3 regions of the Cytobacillus sp. FSL W7-1323 genome follow, and region 1 is predicted to be linked to each of the others. Evidence: a T-box and tRNA genes for the amino acid it is inferred to sense, from the RefSeq annotation. Region 1 holds a T-box; the other regions hold tRNA genes.
The links. The T-box of region 1 lies ahead of tyrS (tyrosine--tRNA ligase). A T-box ahead of a tRNA ligase gene usually reads a tRNA of that ligase, here a tRNA-Tyr.
Positions count from the first base shown of each region.

Region 2: it encodes a tRNA-Tyr, which carries the amino acid that the T-box ahead of tyrS (tyrosine--tRNA ligase) is inferred to sense. The anticodon was not compared.
Region 3: it encodes a tRNA-Tyr, which carries the amino acid that the T-box ahead of tyrS (tyrosine--tRNA ligase) is inferred to sense. The anticodon was not compared.

Region 1 covers NZ_CP151998.1:1,530,267-1,536,924, forward strand. The annotation lists gene MKX67_RS07935 (ABC transporter ATP-binding protein) at 1-122, shown strand, start outside; gene MKX67_RS07940 (Rrf2 family transcriptional regulator) at 239-673, opposite strand; gene MKX67_RS07945 (cysteine dioxygenase family protein) at 860-1,315, shown strand; gene MKX67_RS07950 (4-hydroxyphenylacetate 3-hydroxylase N-terminal domain-containing protein) at 1,318-2,730, shown strand; gene tyrS (tyrosine--tRNA ligase) at 2,798-4,045, opposite strand; T-box leader at 4,085-4,297, opposite strand; gene MKX67_RS07960 (MarR family transcriptional regulator) at 4,302-4,781, opposite strand; gene MKX67_RS07965 (XRE family transcriptional regulator) at 4,891-5,442, opposite strand; gene MKX67_RS07970 (AzlC family ABC transporter permease) at 5,564-6,289, shown strand; gene MKX67_RS07975 (AzlD domain-containing protein) at 6,279-6,587, shown strand.
Region 2 covers NZ_CP151998.1:3,831,018-3,837,675, forward strand. The annotation lists gene MKX67_RS19445 (DUF4931 domain-containing protein) at 1-528, opposite strand, end outside; gene MKX67_RS19450 (FixH family protein) at 725-1,480, opposite strand; tRNA gene MKX67_RS19455 (tRNA-Arg) at 1,784-1,857, opposite strand; tRNA gene MKX67_RS19460 (tRNA-Asn) at 1,873-1,947, opposite strand; tRNA gene MKX67_RS19465 (tRNA-Ile) at 1,958-2,034, opposite strand; tRNA gene MKX67_RS19470 (tRNA-Gly) at 2,042-2,112, opposite strand; tRNA gene MKX67_RS19475 (tRNA-Leu) at 2,130-2,211, opposite strand; tRNA gene MKX67_RS19480 (tRNA-Cys) at 2,216-2,286, opposite strand; tRNA gene MKX67_RS19485 (tRNA-Gln) at 2,291-2,362, opposite strand; tRNA gene MKX67_RS19490 (tRNA-His) at 2,379-2,454, opposite strand; tRNA gene MKX67_RS19495 (tRNA-Trp) at 2,461-2,534, opposite strand; tRNA gene MKX67_RS19500 (tRNA-Tyr) at 2,538-2,621, opposite strand; tRNA gene MKX67_RS19505 (tRNA-Phe) at 2,635-2,710, opposite strand; tRNA gene MKX67_RS19510 (tRNA-Asp) at 2,730-2,806, opposite strand; tRNA gene MKX67_RS19515 (tRNA-Met) at 2,810-2,883, opposite strand; tRNA gene MKX67_RS19520 (tRNA-Ser) at 2,898-2,990, opposite strand; tRNA gene MKX67_RS19525 (tRNA-Met) at 3,007-3,080, opposite strand; tRNA gene MKX67_RS19530 (tRNA-Ala) at 3,107-3,182, opposite strand; tRNA gene MKX67_RS19535 (tRNA-Pro) at 3,196-3,272, opposite strand; tRNA gene MKX67_RS19540 (tRNA-Arg) at 3,281-3,354, opposite strand; tRNA gene MKX67_RS19545 (tRNA-Gly) at 3,358-3,432, opposite strand; tRNA gene MKX67_RS19550 (tRNA-Leu) at 3,456-3,537, opposite strand; tRNA gene MKX67_RS19555 (tRNA-Lys) at 3,547-3,622, opposite strand; tRNA gene MKX67_RS19560 (tRNA-Thr) at 3,637-3,712, opposite strand; tRNA gene MKX67_RS19565 (tRNA-Val) at 3,728-3,803, opposite strand; tRNA gene MKX67_RS19570 (tRNA-Glu) at 3,808-3,882, opposite strand; rRNA gene rrf (5S ribosomal RNA) at 3,913-4,029, opposite strand; rRNA gene MKX67_RS19580 (23S ribosomal RNA) at 4,263-6,658, opposite strand, start outside.
Region 3 covers NZ_CP151998.1:1,395,929-1,402,586, forward strand. The annotation lists rRNA gene MKX67_RS07205 (23S ribosomal RNA) at 1-1,577, shown strand, start outside; rRNA gene rrf (5S ribosomal RNA) at 1,807-1,924, shown strand; tRNA gene MKX67_RS07215 (tRNA-Asn) at 1,944-2,018, shown strand; tRNA gene MKX67_RS07220 (tRNA-Ser) at 2,021-2,114, shown strand; tRNA gene MKX67_RS07225 (tRNA-Glu) at 2,130-2,204, shown strand; tRNA gene MKX67_RS07230 (tRNA-Val) at 2,209-2,284, shown strand; tRNA gene MKX67_RS07235 (tRNA-Met) at 2,295-2,368, shown strand; tRNA gene MKX67_RS07240 (tRNA-Asp) at 2,372-2,448, shown strand; tRNA gene MKX67_RS07245 (tRNA-Phe) at 2,503-2,578, shown strand; tRNA gene MKX67_RS07250 (tRNA-Thr) at 2,582-2,654, shown strand; tRNA gene MKX67_RS07255 (tRNA-Tyr) at 2,666-2,749, shown strand; tRNA gene MKX67_RS07260 (tRNA-Trp) at 2,753-2,826, shown strand; tRNA gene MKX67_RS07265 (tRNA-His) at 2,833-2,908, shown strand; tRNA gene MKX67_RS07270 (tRNA-Gln) at 2,955-3,029, shown strand; tRNA gene MKX67_RS07275 (tRNA-Gly) at 3,035-3,109, shown strand; tRNA gene MKX67_RS07280 (tRNA-Cys) at 3,129-3,202, shown strand; tRNA gene MKX67_RS07285 (tRNA-Leu) at 3,234-3,322, shown strand; tRNA gene MKX67_RS07290 (tRNA-Leu) at 3,344-3,426, shown strand; tRNA gene MKX67_RS07295 (tRNA-Gly) at 3,430-3,500, shown strand; gene MKX67_RS07300 (ABC transporter ATP-binding protein) at 3,839-4,654, shown strand; gene MKX67_RS07305 (iron-hydroxamate ABC transporter substrate-binding protein) at 4,718-5,638, shown strand; gene MKX67_RS07310 (iron ABC transporter permease) at 5,643-6,658, shown strand, end outside.

The DNA.
Region 1 (6,658 bases):
GCCAGATTATTTTTTCTGCGGATGAGAAGCAAAAATCGCAGCTTACGGTTGAAAAATTATTAAATGAATTTCAACAAATTCGTGGTGAAAAAATGAACAGTGACCGTGCAATACTTGCATAAATGAAGATTTTAGTGTGAGAAAGAGTCCGTTAGTGGACTCTTTTTTTTGTGGTGGGGACTTGATTTTTGTTCTATCAATAGATTGTTTATAAATACGATAGCAGGGTGATTTCTATTTAATGATTTTGTCTTGGTGAAGGAATGTTGCGGTTGATCAAATCTTGTAATGAAACTTGATCTAAGATAAAGGCAATTTCTTCACGCAATAGTGCCCATAGTGGCTGAAGCACACACCCTTGATCTTCTAATGGACAATATTCATAAGCGGTGATACTGACACAACTCATCGGTGCAAGTGGACCTTCTAGTTGACGAATGACCTCTCCTATATTAATCTCATGACTTTCTTTCTTTAACATATAGCCCCCGTAGACACCTCGTTTACTTTTTACATAACCATGGCTTTTTAAAAGAAGTAGAATTTGTTCCAAATATTGAACAGGTACTAATGTTTGAGCTGAAATGTCTTTGATGGTTATAACAGTTCCTTCATTATTCCCGAGAACAATTAATGAACGCAGCGCATATTCACCTTTACTCGATATTTTCAAAAGTTCGGCCTCCTGTTAAACATCTTATAAAAGGGTATTAGTGCTTTCATAGAATTATAACCTAGGCTTCTACTCATTTTCTTGCATTCTAATCACGAAAGTACAAGCTTGTCATATTGTATTTTAGAAAGTTGAGAAAGTCGATCAACTATTCATAGAATTGCATGTAAAGGAGCGATTTACACCGTGACATTTCAAGAAAAAGTTCGCCAAGTTTTACAAGAAAAAGAAGTGCCTTTAGATAAGGCGATTCGTTCATTAAATATTTGTTCAAAAGAGTTGGAGCCTTATATTACACAACCGCAAGGGATGTTAGAGTATGGGAGAAACGTCATTTATCGCAATCAGCAGGTTGAGGTCATTGTTGTTTATCTTCCGCCATTTGCTAAAACGCTTGTCCATGATCATGGTTTTTCAAAAGGAGAAGTTTATGTTGTTCAGGGAAGCTTACTTAATCTCATTTATCATAAAGATTTATCGGTTAATAAAATTGAGTCATATAAGGCAGATGAGTCTTTTCATGTACAAGGGGATACCATTCATCTCATGTTTAATCCCACACCATTTGAGGTCATTAGTTTTCATGTGTATTCACCGCCATTAGCACATAATCAGACTTATCCTGCTGAAGGGAGAGAATAAGCTTGTTTATTGAAAGCTTAAAGGATGGCAGAAATGTGTGGTTGAACGGTAAAAGAATTGATATTACCGAAGATACAAATTTTAGAGGTACGTTGACGACGATTGAATCCTTGTTTTCGCAATTAACGAACCCAAAGTTACAGCCATTAATCGGTTATTTTGATGATGATTTACAGCAATGGGTGCATAAGGCTTTTTATTTGCCAAGAAATATCACTGAATTACAGGAAAGGCGCACGGCTTTTGAGGCATGGGCGAAAGATACGAACGGCATGATGAGTCGACTTTCCGATTATGCCCGTTCGCGAGTGGCAGGCTGGTATGCAAATAGAGAAGCGTATCGTGAATTAGATCCGCATTTCCCAGGAAAAATAGAGGCTTATTATCATATAGCCAAAAGAGAAAATCGTTTCATTGCCATTATTCAAAGAGATCCGCAAATCAACCGGAGTGCTAATGAGTATTATAATACGAAAAAGTTAGGTTTATTGAGAATAACAAAAAAGACAAACGAAGGCGTATATATTAATGGGGCTAAGATGATTGGCACTTCCGCACCTTATGCCCATGATATTATTGTTTATCCCTTAGCACCTTTAGATGAGGCGAAGAAAGATTTAGCGCATATGCTGATTGTGCCCGCAAATGCTAAGGGCTTGCATATGGTTTGTCGTGAGTCTTTTGCAGAAGCGTCGCAAGTTGAATATTCCCTTAGTGCACAATACGATGAAATGGATGCGGTCCTGATTTTCGATGATGTCTTTGTTCCGTGGGAGAGAGTTTTACTGCATGATAACCCTATTGCTTTAGCTCAGTTAAAAGTTGATTCTATTTCTAATAGCTTAGCGTATCATCAAGCCATTGTGCGCTTGCAAACGAAGTTATCTTTTATGGCAGCAGTAGCAAATGCCATGGCACATGTGATTGGAGCAGATGGCTATTTACATGTACAAGAAAAGCTAGGGGAACTTATTATCCAAATTCGCACAATTGAAGGGTTAATCATTGCCGCTGAACAAAATGGAAAGTTGGAGAAAGACATTTATATTCCAGATTTTAATTATATTCAAACAGCGAGAGTACTGGGGACGAAATATTATCCCAATGCAGTTGAAATCATTCAATTAATAGGTGCTGGCGGCTTGATACAATTACCTTCGTCCATGGCCGATCTATCAGGTCAAATCAGTCAGTTGACACAACAGTATTATAAAGGGAAGAATGCTACTGCAGAAGAAAGGACGAAGCTATTTAAATTAGCTTGGGATTTAATAGGTTCACCTTTTGGTTCTCGTCATGAATTATACGAGCGCTTTTATTCTGGGGATCCGATGCTGCAAACAGCAGATATGTGGCGGAAATATGATAAAAAAGAGTGGACGAGACAGCTAGCTCCCTTTTGGAAAAACTGTTAGTAGAAGAAGCCTAAACATTGAAATAGCCACCTGATAAAAGGTGACTATTTTTAAATTACCTCACAACCTAATTCTTTAACAATAATTTCATGAATTTTCTTTTACCTACTGAAACAATCATATTATGGCTAATCGTAGTCGTTTCCATATCAGTGATGATTTTTTTACCATCTATTTTAATTGCGCCACCAGCAATCATTCTTTTAGCCTCGGATTTTGAAGGCAGTAAGCCTGTATCTACTAACAATTGCACAAAGGTGATAGAAGTTGGGCCAGTCCATGTCATTGTCGGCAGTTCTTCAGGTACTTCTCCTTTTTGGAAAATCGTAATAAATTGTTGTTCTGCTTTTTCAGCTGCCTCTTCATCATGGTACATTTGTACAATTAGCTTTGCTAATTGCATCTTTACATCACGTGGATGGAGGGTTCGCTTAACTAGCCCTTCTTCTATCTCAGTTATTTCTTCAGGTGTAAGTGGAGTAATAAGTGTAAAGTACTTCACCATGAGTTCATCCGGAATGGACATCGCTTTCCCGTACATTTCGTTTGCTGGTTCATTAATACCGATATAATTATTCTTCGATTTTGACATTTTCTCAACGCCATCTAATCCTTCAAGTAGTGGCATCAGCAGTGCAATTTGCTTAGTTTTTCCAAATTTCTCTTGAAAGTGCCTACCCATAAGGACATTAAAGTGCTGATCGGTGCCCCCTAACTCAATATCACATTCAAGCACAACAGAATCGTATCCTTGCATGACTGGGTAGAAGAATTCGTGTAAAGAAATCGGCTTCCCGAAGGCAATTCTTTCTTCAAAGTCATCACGTTCCATTAAACGGGCAATGGTAATTTTACCTGCTAATTGAATGACATCATCAAACTTAAGTTGAGAGAGCCATGTTGAATTATAATGTAATTCAACTTTTTCCATATCGAGTACTTTACCAAATTGCTCAAAATAAGTTTGGGCGTTATGCTTCACTTCTTCATCGGTTAACGGCTTTCTAGCGATGGACTTACCTGTTGGATCACCAATCTTACCAGTAAAATCCCCAATTAATAATTGAATCGTATGACCATTATCTTGGAATTGCTTTAACTTCTTTAAAACAACCGTATGACCTAAATGAACGTCAGGAGCTGAAGGGTCTAAGCCAAGTTTTATCTTTAAAGGTTTATTTAATAAAATAGATTTTGCTAACTTTTCTTCTAATTCTTCAGTGGGTATTATTTCTTGCACACCTTGTTTGTATAACTTTAATTGTCTCTGTAACTCTTTTAATTGCTGTTCTGATAATTTTTCTTTCACAATTATTCACATCCTTAAAAAATAATAAAAATCCACATCCCTGATAAAAGGGACGTGGATTTCACGCGTTACCACCCTAATTGAGAAGTATAATACTTCTCCACCTCAACATTTAACGAACGTAGCCGTTCATTGCAAGTAGCAATGAAAGTTCAAGAAGTTGTAATTCGCTTCATCCTTTATACCGACTCTCAGTCATTTGTCGGCTCTCTGTGATAGGGAGGAGGTTGCTACTAAGACTTCTATCATCACTTTTTCTTTATTAAAATTTATTGTCTTTAATGAGCCGGTAAAGGGTTGCAGCTAATTGCTTTTGATCGTCCGTTTTTAACCCTTTAACAATGGAGATTTCTCCCTCATGAAATTCGGGATAAAGCTCTTCAATGACGTCTCTACCCTTAGGTGTAATCACAACAAAAGTGTTTCGGCGATCTCTTGGGTCGGTTTCCCTTCTGCAAAATGACTTATTCTCTAATGTACGCATAATATTACTGATTGTTGCTTTTGATACACCTGCAGAAAGGGCAAGCTCTTTTGTTTCCATTTTTCCATATATCCATAAATCATAAAGAATCGAAAAGGAAGTCCAAGAGATTTTATGCTTGGCTAACACTTCTTGCTCTAGCTTATTTTTAATGCCTTGGCCAATGCGATATAGGCTAGTGACTACGGCTATTGCATTTGGCTCTATCGTTGTTTTTTTACTTATCTTTTGAATGACCGTTGACTCTTCAGGATGCAAATAGCCATCTTCGTCTAATTGGTGAATAGGATCACCCCTCTTTTATTTTCAGAATCATTAGCTATGAAATGATTCTACAAAAAAAGAAACAGAATTGCAACCCTTAAACTTAAGGGTAATACAAAACTGTTTGATAAATAATCATATCTTCCCCAATATTGCGATACGTATGTGCTTTGTTGGCGGAGAAACGGATGGAATTACCTGGTTGAATGGTGTATTGTTGTTCATTAATTTCAAGTTGTAGTGTACCAGTAATCACCGTTACATACTCTTCAACACCTTCATTATGTTTTTCTGATAGATGTTCATAACCTGTCTCAATCTCGACAGTAAAAATTTCAAACTTTTTCCTTGGGTCAAATGGGAAGACCGGATATACGCGATATTTCCCACTATACTCCATAATGGGGCTTATATCATGGCGATTAACCACATGAATAGGAGACTGCTGTTCCTTAATTAAAGATGAGAAGGAAACTTGTAATCCTGTGGCAATCTTCCATAATGTTGTCACTGTTGGGTTGGATTCACCACGTTCTATTTGCCCAAGCATCGCTTTACTTACATTAGTTAAGTTGGCTGTAGTATCTAGACTTAAACCTCGTGCTTTACGTAGATTTTTTAAGTTAACACCGATATTTTTTTGAATATTATCCATAATTCCTCCGAAAATGATTGTTTATTATAACGTACGAATGTATAATATATTGTACAAATAACTAATCAGTTTATTTATTCAATATTATACTATTTTTTGGGATGAAGGGTAGGGAGAAATCTTGGCGGAGCTATTGTTACAAACAAGAGAAGTACCATTTCGAAAAGGGGTGCAGGCTGGTGTAAGTATTGCGATTGGTTATGCCCCCGTTGCACTTACGTTTGGCTTATTAGCAAAGACAACAGGTTTATCTTTTATAGAGACTGTACTTATGAGTATGATTGTTTTTGCAGGTGCATCACAATATATGGCACTTAGCTTAATTAGTTTAGGGACGAGTACTTTCGAAATTATTTTTACAACTTTTATTGTTAATATTCGCCATTTTCTGATGAGTACAGCGCTTAATGAAAAAGCCGAAGATGACAGACTAATGAAAAAGGCACTCTATTCATTCGGCATTACAGATGAATCTTTTTCAGTTATTGCTACAAAAGATGGCGTGCAAAAAACTGGTTTTATTTTAGGTGTGAATATCATTGGGTATATGAGCTGGGTTACCTTTACTGCTCTTGGGTTCGTCGTTGGTGCAAACTTGCCACAAGTGTTACAAGAAAGCATGACAGTTGCGCTATATGCAATGTTTATTGGTCTACTTGTCCCTTCGATGAAAGGCAGTGCTAAAGTTGTTTACCTTGCTGCTATTGCTGCCGGATTAAACACTATTTTTACCTTTACCGGTGCACTTTCAACAGGATGGTCAATTGTTATAGCAACTTTAATTTCTTCCGTTCTTGTTGAGGTTATAGAAGGAATGAAGAGGGAGGATCGGCAAAATGAGCAATGAAGTACTTTGGTTAATTATTGGCATGGGTCTTGTTACATATCTTCCAAGGGTTGCGCCATTTTTACTTTTTAAAGGAAAGGAACTGCCTATATTTGTGCAATCTGTTCTGAAAAATGTTCCTTATGCGACTCTCGGTGCTCTTATTTTTCCTGGGGTTTTGCTTATTGGAGAAAGCATCTGGTACGGCTTACTTGGTGCAGCGATTGCGTTTATTGTTGCTTATATTGGCGCGAATGTAGTCTTTGTTGTCCTTAGTGCTATTATTGTTTTGTCAGGTTACTCCTTATTCATCAGTTAGTTATTTCTTTCCTCTTTTTTGCAGTTCTAAATATGGAAAAGTATACTAAACTAAGTATGAAGGGTTGTACT
Region 2 (6,658 bases), 2.3 Mb from region 1:
CTTTTTCTGTCCTAATTTAACATTAAATTCATAAAAACCAATACGTGGTTTATTAGATAAAGAAAATTCAGTATCACCATGTTGATCAATTAACTCTCCTACAAAATCGTCAGCCTGCACCTTATTTTGATATACGACATCATATAAACCTACAATTTGCATATGAGGATGAGCAATGCTTCCACCTGAATGAGGACCATGATTCTTGAAAAAAATCACAGATTTATATTTATCACTTTTCTCCATACTTAACCAATTGTCTAAACCAAATGTAATCAATCTGACTAAATGGTTGTCATCATACTGTGAAAGTTCCGTGTCACACTGATCTGTCTCGATTAAGACCGTTTGATGAGCATTTTCTAATACGGGATATTTATTCTCCAACCAAATGATTGGACCATCCTCCGCAATAATCTTCGTCAATTGTTCTCTCTGACAGAACGGACACACTTGTTCTTTATTCCTTATACTATTAGGTTTCTGTTTACCAATGCTTGTATTAAAAAATAAATGAGTATTTGTCATTTGTTATTCTCTCCTGATTTCAATTACTTACTTCTATTATAAAGGGCTTCTTCTTTATAGTGTGAAAGTTTGATTATGATTAGTATAAAATTCATCAATATTAAAGGCAACTTCACTTGCGTAACATGAAAACAAAAGTACATTATTAAATAAGATAAAAAAGATATTTGCATATGCAAATATCTTTCTTCTACTGTTAATTTACTATGACCTCAAATTCACTATGTTCATGTAATCCTTCATCATTTTCTACATGAACGACAATCTTGTATGTTCCATTATCAGTAAATGCATGTGCTGCTGTATACATCCCACTAGTTTCCTCTACTGCATCTACCCATGCCACCTGATGATCATCAATTGACTGAACGATTTCTAACCTCACATTTGCCTCTTCAAGTCCTTGTTCTTCTTTAGTAATATGAATATCAAATGGAGTTTCCTCATTCGTCTTAATATCAGCAGTAGGACTTATATGTATCGCTACATTTCCATCATGCTCATGTGCGCTGTGGCCTTGATTTTCTTCTTCGTTATCTATTTCAGCACTGCCTACCGCCACTTTAACTTTAGGCATAGTGTGCATACTTCTTGCGGTGACATGTGACTGAATATGATAGATAGCATCTTTTTCAAATGTATAGGATGCAACGTACTTGCCATCATTCTCGTGTTCTGCTTCTATTAATTCACCATTATCCTTTTTCCCATCTTCCCACAATTCAAATTTTACTTCATCTGCATCTTCCACAGACTCGTCTCCCTGAGTAACAGTAACTTCCAAGCGTACTTCTTCGTTCCTTTTAATCTGACTTGGTATCGAGATACTGGCATCGATTGCAGCAGGAACTGATCCTTCCCCACCACTAGAGTTTGCATCATTCTCTGCATTTCCACAAGCAGCAAGAAAAATAATCATAATTACAGAAAAGGTTGATATCCACTTCTTCATAAAAAGCCCCTCTTTCTTAAACATCTAATCTTTCTCATCTATATTACTAATAATATGTGTTAGAAAAGTGAAATAATTTGTTAATGAGAGAAATATGTAAAATAAAGAAAATATAGGTATAAAAAAAGATTTATTTGGAGAAACTTCTATTACAAGTGTAAATCCCCCTTTTTAGCTTCCATTCATGGAAGCTTTTTTTTTGTACTTATCTACAAAGCTTTCAACTAGATGCCTAGAAGCTTAATTTAAAATTAATCATACAAAAAAAGCTCATAAACCTTATAGAAGATTTAAGAGCTTTGACGCGCCTTAGAGGATTCGAACCTCTGACCCACAGCTTAGAAGGCTGTTGCTCTATCCAGCTGAGCTAAAGGCGCAAACTAAAATATGTATGGCTCCGCAGGTAGGATTCGAACCTACGACCGTTCGGTTAACAGCCGAATGCTCTACCACTGAGCTACTGCGGAATAATATAAATGGTGGGCCTAAATGGACTCGAACCATCGACCTCACGCTTATCAGGCGTGCGCTCTAACCAGCTGAGCTATAGGCCCCTATTTAAGCGGGTGAAGGGAATCGAACCCTCATCATCAGCTTGGAAGGCTGAGGTTTTACCACTAAACTACACCCGCATTTAAGAACTTTAACATACCGGTGGTCGGGGTCGAACCGACACTCCCGAAGGAACACGATTTTGAGTCGTGCGCGTCTGCCAATTCCGCCACACCGGCATAAAGGCAACACCCGGATTTGAACCGGGGATAAAGGTTTTGCAGACCTCTGCCTTACCACTTGGCTATGCTGCCATAACTGGGCTAGTAGGGTTCGAACCTACGAATGACGGAATCAAAATCCGTTGCCTTACCACTTGGCTATAGCCCAATAAAATGTTTGAAAATGGGGCGGCTGATGGGAATCGAACCCACGAATGTCGGAACCACAATCCGATGCGTTAACCACTTCGCCACAACCGCCATAATTGGCAGGGGTAGTAGGAATCGAACCCACATCAAAGGTTTTGGAGACCTTCGTTTTACCATTAAACTATACCCCTAGATGGTGGAGGGGGGCAGATTCGAACTGCCGAACCCGAAGGAGCGGATTTACAGTCCGCCGCGTTTAGCCACTTCGCTACCCCTCCAAAAAAGACTAAATGGTGGCTCAGGACGGAATCGAACCGCCGACACAAGGATTTTCAGTCCTTTGCTCTACCGACTGAGCTACTGAGCCAAAATAATAAATATGTAAATGGCGGTCCGGACGGGACTCGAACCCGCGACCTCCTGCGTGACAGGCAGGCATTCTAACCAACTGAACTACCGGACCAGATTGCGGGGGCAGGATTTGAACCTGCGACCTTCGGGTTATGAGCCCGACGAGCTACCGGACTGCTCCACCCCGCGATAATAAATATTAATGGCGGAGGAAGAGGGATTCGAACCCCCGCGGGCTTTAACACCCCTGTCGGTTTTCAAGACCGATCCCTTCAGCCAGACTTGGGTATTCCTCCATTAATAAAAAAGCAATAGCGGCGGAGGGGATCGAACCCCCGACCTCACGGGTATGAACCGTACGCTCTAGCCAGCTGAGCTACACCGCCATAAAATATATTGTTAAAAATTAAATTGGTGGAGCCTAGCGGGATCGAACCGCTGACCTCCTGCGTGCAAAGCAGGCGCTCTCCCAGCTGAGCTAAGGCCCCTAAAAAGTATTCGTGGTCGGGAAGACAGGATTCGAACCTGCGACCCCTTGGTCCCAAACCAAGTGCTCTACCAAGCTGAGCTACTTCCCGAAATAAAACGCGCCCGAGAGGAGTCGAACCCCTAACCTTTTGATCCGTAGTCAAACGCTCTATCCAATTGAGCTACGGGCGCATATGGAGCGGAAGACGGGATTCGAACCCGCGACCCTCACCTTGGCAAGGTGATGTTCTACCACTGAACTACTTCCGCAAATATCCATTATAAAATACTAATGCGGGTGAAGGGAGTCGAACCCCCACGCCTTGCGGCGCCAGATCCTAAGTCTGGTGCGTCTGCCAATTCCGCCACACCCGCAAATATAAATGGTGAGCCATGAAGGACTCGAACCTTCGACCCTCTGATTAAAAGTCAGATGCTCTACCAACTGAGCTAATGGCTCGTACAAAGGACGAGTGGTGCCGGCCAGAGGACTTGAACCCCCAACCTACTGATTACAAGTCAGTTGCTCTACCAATTGAGCTAGGCCGGCAAATAAACACAAAAATGGTGGAGGATGACGGGATCGAACCGCCGACCCTCTGCTTGTAAGGCAGATGCTCTCCCAGCTGAGCTAATCCTCCAAAATGGTGACCCCTACGGGATTCGAACCCGTGTTACCGCCGTGAAAGGGCGGTGTCTTAACCGCTTGACCAAGGGGCCAAAAAATAACCCCAAAAATTGGGGTAGTTTGCCCGGCAGCGTCCTACTCTCACAAGGGGACAGCCCCTAACTACCATCGGCGCTGAGAAGCTTAACTTCCGTGTTCGGTATGGGAACGGGTGTGACCTTCTCGCTATCGCCACCGGACTATGAAATTGTAAGGGAATCGTTCCCTCAAAACTAGGTAATGTTGAAGAAGATATTTATTGAGTAATCGCCTGAATGCGTGCTGTAGGATACTACTTACGTAGTTCTGTCCAGCTGCGGCGCCTAGGTGCTCGAGGTCATAAGTCAAATTTGTCATGAGGTTAAAGAACAACCTCCTGTCAAATCTGTCTTATGCTTGTCGCACCTGTGCAAGGCGCTTTCGCTTTTCGTTTTTGGTTAAGTCCTCGATCGATTAGTATTAGTCAGCTACATGTGTCGCCACACTTCCACCTCTAACCTATCAACCTGATCATCTTTCAGGGATCTTACTAGCTTGCGCTATGGGAAATCTCATCTCGAGGGGGGCTTCATGCTTAGATGCTTTCAGCACTTATCCCTTCCGCACATAGCTACCCAGCGATGCCTTTGGCAAGACAACTGGTACACCAGCGGTGCGTCCATCCCGGTCCTCTCGTACTAAGGACAGCTCCTCTCAAATTTCCTGCGCCCACGACGGATAGGGACCGAACTGTCTCACGACGTTCTGAACCCAGCTCGCGTACCGCTTTAATGGGCGAACAGCCCAACCCTTGGGACCGACTACAGCCCCAGGATGCGATGAGCCGACATCGAGGTGCCAAACCTCCCCGTCGATGTGGACTCTTGGGGGAGATAAGCCTGTTATCCCCGGGGTAGCTTTTATCCGTTGAGCGATGGCCCTTCCATGCGGAACCACCGGATCACTAAGCCCGACTTTCGTCCCTGCTCGACTTGTAGGTCTCGCAGTCAAGCTCCCTTGTGCCTTTACACTCTACGAATGATTTCCAACCATTCTGAGGGAACCTTTGGGCGCCTCCGTTACTCTTTAGGAGGCGACCGCCCCAGTCAAACTGCCCACCTGACACTGTCTCCCATCCCGATAAGGGATGTGGGTTAGAATTTCAATACAGCCAGGGTAGTATCCCACCGACGCCTCCACCGAAGCTAGCGCTCCGGCTTCTAAGGCTCCTACCTATCCTGTACAAGCTGTACCAAAATTCAATATCAGGCTACAGTAAAGCTCCACGGGGTCTTTCCGTCCTGTCGCGGGTAACCTGCATCTTCACAGGTACTATAATTTCACCGAGTCTCTCGTTGAGACAGTGCCCAGATCGTTACGCCTTTCGTGCGGGTCGGAACTTACCCGACAAGGAATTTCGCTACCTTAGGACCGTTATAGTTACGGCCGCCGTTTACTGGGGCTTCGATTCAAAGCTTCGCGTGAGCTAACCTCTCCTCTTAACCTTCCAGCACCGGGCAGGCGTCAGCCCCTATACTTCGCCTTGCGGCTTCGCAGAGACCTGTGTTTTTGCTAAACAGTCGCCTGGGCCTATTCACTGCGGCTCATCAAGGCTTTAACACCCTAATGAGCACCCCTTCTCCCGAAGTTACGGGGTCATTTTGCCGAGTTCCTTAACGAGAGTTCTCTCGCTCACCTTAGGATTCTCTCCTCGCCTACCTGTGTCGGTTTGCGGTACGGGCACCTTATTCCTCGCTAGAGGCTTTTCTTGGCAGTGTGGAATCAAGAACTTCGGTACTAAATTTCCCTCGCTATCACAGCTCAAGGTATGTGACCATGGGATTTGCCTCATGGTCCCTCTAACTGCTTAGACGCACATCCAATAGTGCGCTTACCCTATCCTCCTGCGTCCCCCCATCACTCAAACAGAATACGGTGGTACAGGAATATCAACCTGTTGTCCATCGCCTACGCTTTTCAGCCTCGGCTTAGGTCCCGACTAACCCTGAGCGGACGAGCCTTCCTCAGGAAACCTTAGGCATTCGGTGGATGGGATTCTCACCCATCTTTCGCTACTCATACCGGCATTCTCACTTCTAAGCGCTCCACCAGTCCTTACGGTCTAGCTTCAACGCCCTTAGAACGCTCTCCTACCACTGAACATCAACGATGTTCAATCCACAGCTTCGGTGATACGTTTAGCCCCGGTACATTTTCGGCGCGGAGTCACTCGACCAGTGAGCTATTACGCACTCTTTAAATGGTGGCTGCTTCTAAGCCAACATCCTGGTTGTCTAAGCAACTCCACATCCTTTTCCACTTAACGTATACTTTGGGACCTTAGCTGGTGGTCTGGGCTGTTTCCCTCTTGACTACGGATCTTATCACTCGCAGTCTGACTCCCATGGATAAATCTTTGGCATTCGGAGTTTGTCTGAATTCGGTAACCCGATGAGGGCCCCTAGTCCAAACAGTGCTCTACCTCCAAGATTCTTACGCATGAGGCTAGCCCTAAAGCTATTTCGGAGAGAACCAGCTATCTCCAAGTTCGATTGGAATTTCTCCGCTACCCACACCTCATCCCCGCACTTTTCAACGTACGTGGGTTCGGGCCTCCATCCAGTGTTACCTGGACTTCACCCTGGACATGGGTAGATCACCTGGTTTCGGGTCTACGACCACATACTCATTCGCCCTATTCAGACTCGCTTTCGCTACGGCTCCGTCTGTCCAACTTAACCTCGCATGTAATCGTAACTCGCCGGTTCATTCTACAAAAGGCACGCTATCACCCATTAACGGGCTCTAACTACTTGTAGGCACACGGTTTCAGGATCTCTTTCACTCCCC
Region 3 (6,658 bases), 130 kb from region 1:
TTCCTGAGGAAGGCTCGTCCGCTCAGGGTTAGTCGGGACCTAAGCCGAGGCTGAAAAGCGTAGGCGATGGACAACAGGTTGATATTCCTGTACCACCGTATTCTGTTTGAGTGATGGGGGGACGCAGGAGGATAGGGTAAGCGCACTATTGGATGTGCGTCTAAGCAGTTAGAGGGACCATGAGGCAAATCCCATGGTCACATACCTTGAGCTGTGATAGCGAGGGAAATTTAGTACCGAAGTTCTTGATTCCACACTGCCAAGAAAAGCCTCTAGCGAGGAATAAGGTGCCCGTACCGCAAACCGACACAGGTAGGCGAGGAGAGAATCCTAAGGTGAGCGAGAGAACTCTCGTTAAGGAACTCGGCAAAATGACCCCGTAACTTCGGGAGAAGGGGTGCTCATTAGGGTGTTAAAGCCTTGATGAGCCGCAGTGAATAGGCCCAGGCGACTGTTTAGCAAAAACACAGGTCTCTGCGAAGCCGCAAGGCGAAGTATAGGGGCTGACGCCTGCCCGGTGCTGGAAGGTTAAGAGGAGAGGTTAGCTCACGCGAAGCTTTGAATCGAAGCCCCAGTAAACGGCGGCCGTAACTATAACGGTCCTAAGGTAGCGAAATTCCTTGTCGGGTAAGTTCCGACCCGCACGAAAGGCGTAACGATCTGGGCACTGTCTCAACGAGAGACTCGGTGAAATTATAGTACCTGTGAAGATGCAGGTTACCCGCGACAGGACGGAAAGACCCCGTGGAGCTTTACTGTAGCCTGATATTGAATTTTGGTACAGCTTGTACAGGATAGGTAGGAGCCTTAGAAGCCGGAGCGCTAGCTTCGGTGGAGGCGTCGGTGGGATACTACCCTGGCTGTATTGAAATTCTAACCCACATCCCTTATCGGGATGGGAGACAGTGTCAGGTGGGCAGTTTGACTGGGGCGGTCGCCTCCTAAAGAGTAACGGAGGCGCCCAAAGGTTCCCTCAGAATGGTTGGAAATCATTCGTAGAGTGTAAAGGCACAAGGGAGCTTGACTGCGAGACCTACAAGTCGAGCAGGGACGAAAGTCGGGCTTAGTGATCCGGTGGTTCCGCATGGAAGGGCCATCGCTCAACGGATAAAAGCTACCCCGGGGATAACAGGCTTATCTCCCCCAAGAGTCCACATCGACGGGGAGGTTTGGCACCTCGATGTCGGCTCATCGCATCCTGGGGCTGTAGTCGGTCCCAAGGGTTGGGCTGTTCGCCCATTAAAGCGGTACGCGAGCTGGGTTCAGAACGTCGTGAGACAGTTCGGTCCCTATCCGTCGTGGGCGCAGGAAATTTGAGAGGAGCTGTCCTTAGTACGAGAGGACCGGGATGGACGCACCGCTGGTGTACCAGTTGTCTTGCCAAAGGCATCGCTGGGTAGCTATGTGCGGAAGGGATAAGTGCTGAAAGCATCTAAGCATGAAGCCCCCCTCGAGATGAGATTTCCCATAGCGCAAGCTAGTAAGATCCCTGAAAGATGATCAGGTTGATAGGTTAGAGGTGGAAGTGTGGGGACACATGCAGCTGACTAATACTAATCGATCGAGGACTTAACCAAAAACGAAAAGCGAAAGCGCCTACCTAGGCGCTGTAGCTGGACAATACGAAATGCGGGCGGCTTCAAGCCGCCGCAGCTAGACAGCACTACGTAAGTAGTCGCGTCAGCACGCATTCAGGCGATTACTCAAAACAATCTTCTTCAACATTACCTAGTTTTCAGAGAATGATTTAAAATTTCTCTTGAAAATTTTATTAAAGACGTTATAATAATATATGTCTTTAAAAAGTCCGGTGGCGATAGCGAGAAGGTCACACCCGTTCCCATACCGAACACGGAAGTTAAGCTTCTAAAGCGCCGATGGTAGTTAGGGGCTGTCCCCTTGTGAGAGTAGGAAGTTGCCGGGCATACATACTATTAAATTATTCCGCAGTAGCTCAGTGGTAGAGCATTCGGCTGTTAACCGAACGGTCGTAGGTTCGAATCCTACCTGCGGAGCCAATGGAGAGCTGTCCGAGCTGGCCGAAGGAGCACGATTGGAAATCGTGTAGGCGGTTTATAGCCGTCTCAAGGGTTCAAATCCCTTGCTCTCCGCCATTAAACATATAAATTGGCCCCTTGGTCAAGCGGTTAAGACACCGCCCTTTCACGGCGGTAACACGGGTTCGAATCCCGTAGGGGTCACCATTTTGGAGGATTAGCTCAGCTGGGAGAGCATCTGCCTTACAAGCAGAGGGTCGGCGGTTCGATCCCGTCATCCTCCACCATTCATATTATCGCGGGGTGGAGCAGTCCGGTAGCTCGTCGGGCTCATAACCCGAAGGTCGCAGGTTCAAATCCTGCCCCCGCAATTTGGTCCGGTAGTTCAGTTGGTTAGAATGCCTGCCTGTCACGCAGGAGGTCGCGGGTTCGAGTCCCGTCCGGACCGCCACTACATAAATTCACACAAATTAATTTAAAACATATTGTAAAACGTATAAGTTTTGGCTCAGTAGCTCAGTCGGTAGAGCAAAGGACTGAAAATCCTTGTGTCGGCGGTTCGATTCCGTCCTGAGCCACCATTTGCCGGCCTAGCTCAATTGGTAGAGCAACTGACTTGTAATCAGTAGGTTGGGGGTTCAAGTCCTCTGGCCGGCATTGTTTTTTATGGAGGGGTAGCGAAGTGGCTAAACGCGGCGGACTGTAAATCCGCTCCTTCGGGTTCGGCAGTTCGAATCTGCCCCCCTCCACCATCTAGGGGTATAGTTTAATGGTAAAACGAAGGTCTCCAAAACCTTTGATGTGGGTTCGATTCCTACTACCCCTGCCAATTATGGCGGTTGTGGCGAAGTGGTTAACGCATCGGATTGTGGTTCCGACATTCGTGGGTTCGATTCCCATCAGCCGCCCCATTATTTTAAATTCACATTTTTTGCTTTCATGCATAGAATATACAAATGGGCTATAGCCAAGTGGTAAGGCAACGGATTTTGATTCCGTCATTCGCAGGTTCGAACCCTGCTAGCCCAGCCAGATCTGCGGAAGTAGTTCAGTGGTAGAACATCACCTTGCCAAGGTGAGGGTCGCGGGTTCGAATCCCGTCTTCCGCTCCAAGTAGTTATTTATATTGATGGCGGCATAGCCAAGTGGTAAGGCAGAGGTCTGCAAAACCTTCACCACCGGTTCAAATCCGGTTGCCGCCTCCAATACATATTCACTCATTTTTATACACCTCATGCCGGGGTGGCGGAACTGGCAGACGCACAGGACTTAAAATCCTGCGGTAGGTGACTACCGTACCGGTTCGATTCCGGTCCTCGGCACCATAATTAAATAAAAGAATATTTGCCGGTGTGGCGGAATTGGCAGACGCGCACGACTCAAAATCGTGTTCCATCACGGAGTGTCGGTTCGACCCCGACCACCGGTATTTGCGGGTGTAGTTTAGTGGTAAAACCTCAGCCTTCCAAGCTGATGATGAGGGTTCGATTCCCTTCACCCGCTTATATGGAAGTTAAGGACTGTAGACAATCTCTATTTATTAGCAGATTGTCTACAGTTTTTTTTAGTTGAAGTGATTAGTTTTGTTGTTTTTTACTAACCTTAACGAAGTGCATAATGAGTGAAGAGAATGGATGAAAGGCTTCAGTAACGAGAAATGCATTCTCCTTAAAAAATATATGCAGAATACAGGTTGGTTAACAAGAAATATGTTGGAAATGAAAACTTTTCGTATTGATGGTTGACAGGATAGCTTTTATTAGATAAAATTTTCTTTGAAGTTGATAATCATTATCAATGACATGATGATGATCTAAAATGTTCGGATGGAGTGAATGACCTTGTCTAGATTATTTACTGAAGACTTAAGAATTGCATACGGTGATAGAGAGATTGTGAAGAACTTAAACATGATGATACCAGACGGTGAGATTACGGCTATTATTGGGCCGAATGGTTGTGGTAAATCGACTGTCTTAAAGACGATTGCAAGAATTATCCAAGCCAAAGCTGGGTCTGTATATCTTGATGGTAAGCAAATCAGTAAGGAATCGACAAAAGCGATTGCACAAAAAATGGCCATTCTTCCTCAATCTCCTGATGCTCCTGAAGGCTTAACGGTTTCAGAGCTAGTATCTTATGGAAGATTTCCATATCAAAAGGGTATGGGGAGATTAACAGCAAAAGATCGCCAGGTGATAGATTGGGCACTCCAAGTAACAGGAATTGCAGAATTTAAAGATAGAGAAGTAGATGCATTGTCTGGTGGACAGCGGCAAAGAGTATGGATCGCGATGGCTTTGGCTCAAGAGACTGATATAATCTTATTAGATGAGCCGACTACATATTTAGATATGTGTCATCAATTGGAAGTATTAGAACTGTTAAAAGAGCTTAATCAATTAGAAAATAGAACAATTGTTATGGTTATTCATGATTTAAACCATGCAGCAAGGTTTGCTGATTATTTAATTGCTATGAGAGCAGGAAAAATTATTAAAAATGGTGCTGCGAAGGAAGTTATGAATAAGCAGATTTTAAGAGAAGTATTTAATATTGATGCAGAAATTGGTATTGATCCACGTACACAAAAACCAATCTGCTTAACTTATGATTTAATTGATAGTAGGATGGTAGTTCAAGAGCAAGTCGTTTAATGATTTGCTTCTTTTTTTGACTATAATTGAGAATGATTATTATTTTAAAGGTGGATGGAGAACTTGAAAAAGCAATTGGTATTTTTATTTTTTATTCTATTATTAGTTTTAACAGCTTGCGGAAATGGTGGGAATGAATCGTCAGGTGAAGGCAGTAAGGAAACGGAAAAAGAAACATTTACATATAAATCAGAAAATGGAGAAATGGAGTTACCAGCTAATCCTGAAAGAGTAGCATCTATGGCTTACACTGGTAATGTTCTATCATTAGGGATTACGCCAGTAGCAATAGATGAGTGGTCTAAAGCGAACAAATTTTATGGTGATAAACTGAAAGATTCTGAAGTCATTACAGCAGATAATGTAGAGAAATTATTAGAATTAGAACCAGATTTAATTATTGCATATTCAACTGACGAAAATTTAGATAAATACAAAGAAATCGCGCCAACCGTCACATTAACTTATGAAAAATATGGCTATTTAGATCAACACCTTGAAATAGGTAAGGTGTTAGGAAAAGAGCAGGAAGCACAAGCATGGGTGGAAGAGTGGAAAGAAAAGACAGCTGCTGAAGGTGAGAAAGTAAAAGAGGCAATTGGTGATGATGCGACTATTATGGTATTTGAGACATTTGGTAAAGACATGTATGTGTATGGTGAGAACTGGGGACGCGGAACAGAAATCATTTATCAAGCACTTGGTTTAAAAGCACCTAAAGCGGTAGAAGAAGAAGTATTTGGACCAGGGTACTTAGCTATATCTTCAGAAGTCATACCAAAATATGCTGGAGATTATATTTTCCTAGGAGATGGACAAGGAGCCGATAATTCCTTTACTGAAACAGATGTTTGGAAAGGCATCCCAGCAGTGGAAAATGACCGCGTGTTTACATTTGACTCTTCTTCTTTCTATTTCAATGATCCCATTTCATTGGAAGAAGAATTAGCATTTATCGTTGAAAATTTACTTGGGGCTAAGTAATATAATGAAAAATAATACTTTTAATGAAGCAAAGGAAAAGAAAATATATGCACGTCCTGCAATTGCTTCTATTATTCTAGTACTAAGCTGCCTACTTTTAGTAGGTAGCTTAGTTTTGGCTATTTCGGTTGGAGCAGCGAGTATTTCATTTGCAGATGTTTGGCAAGCTGTATTTGCTTATGAACAAGGAAACGAAGACCACCAAATTATAAGAAGTATACGATTACCTCGTGAGCTAGGAGCTGCTGTTGTCGGCGCGGCTTTTGCTGTTAGTGGTGCCATTATGCAAGGAATGACAAAAAACCCTTTAGCAGATCCGGGTTTACTAGGTTTAAATGCAGGTGCAAGTTTAGGACTAGCGATTGCCTTCTCGTATGTAGGCAATACAAATTATATGATTATTATGTTATTCTCATTTATTGGAGCAGGGATTGCTGCTTGCTTAGTATTTGGATTTAGCGCAATGAAAAGAGGTGGGATGAGTCCACTAAAAATAACGTTAGCTGGTGCGGCAGTTACTGCATTTCTTTCATCGATTGGAGAAGGGATAGCACTTATAAATAAATTATCACAAAGTATTGCCTTTTGGACTGCTGGTGGCGTTTCAGGAACAACATGGGCACAGTTGCAAATTGTTACACCTACAGTACTTTTCGGTATTATAATTGCCATCATGCTCTCAAGAAGTTTGACTGTATTAAGCTTTGGAGAAGATGTGGCTAAAGGCTTAGGGCAAAGAACTTTTATTGTTAAGGCTGTGCTCATGACGGTTGTTCTTATATTAGCAGGTGCCGCGGTTTCTCTTGTTGGGGCGATTGCTTTTGTTGGTTTATTAATTCCTCATATCGTGAGATTTTTAGTCGGTACGGATTATAGATGGATTATTCCGTGTTCAGCCGTAATAGGTAGTGTGTTTTTAGTTTTAGCCGATACGGCAGCAAGAATGGTTAATCCTCCTTTTGAAACACCAATGGGAGCAATTGTAGCAATACTTGGCCTACCTTTCTTCTTGTACCTTGC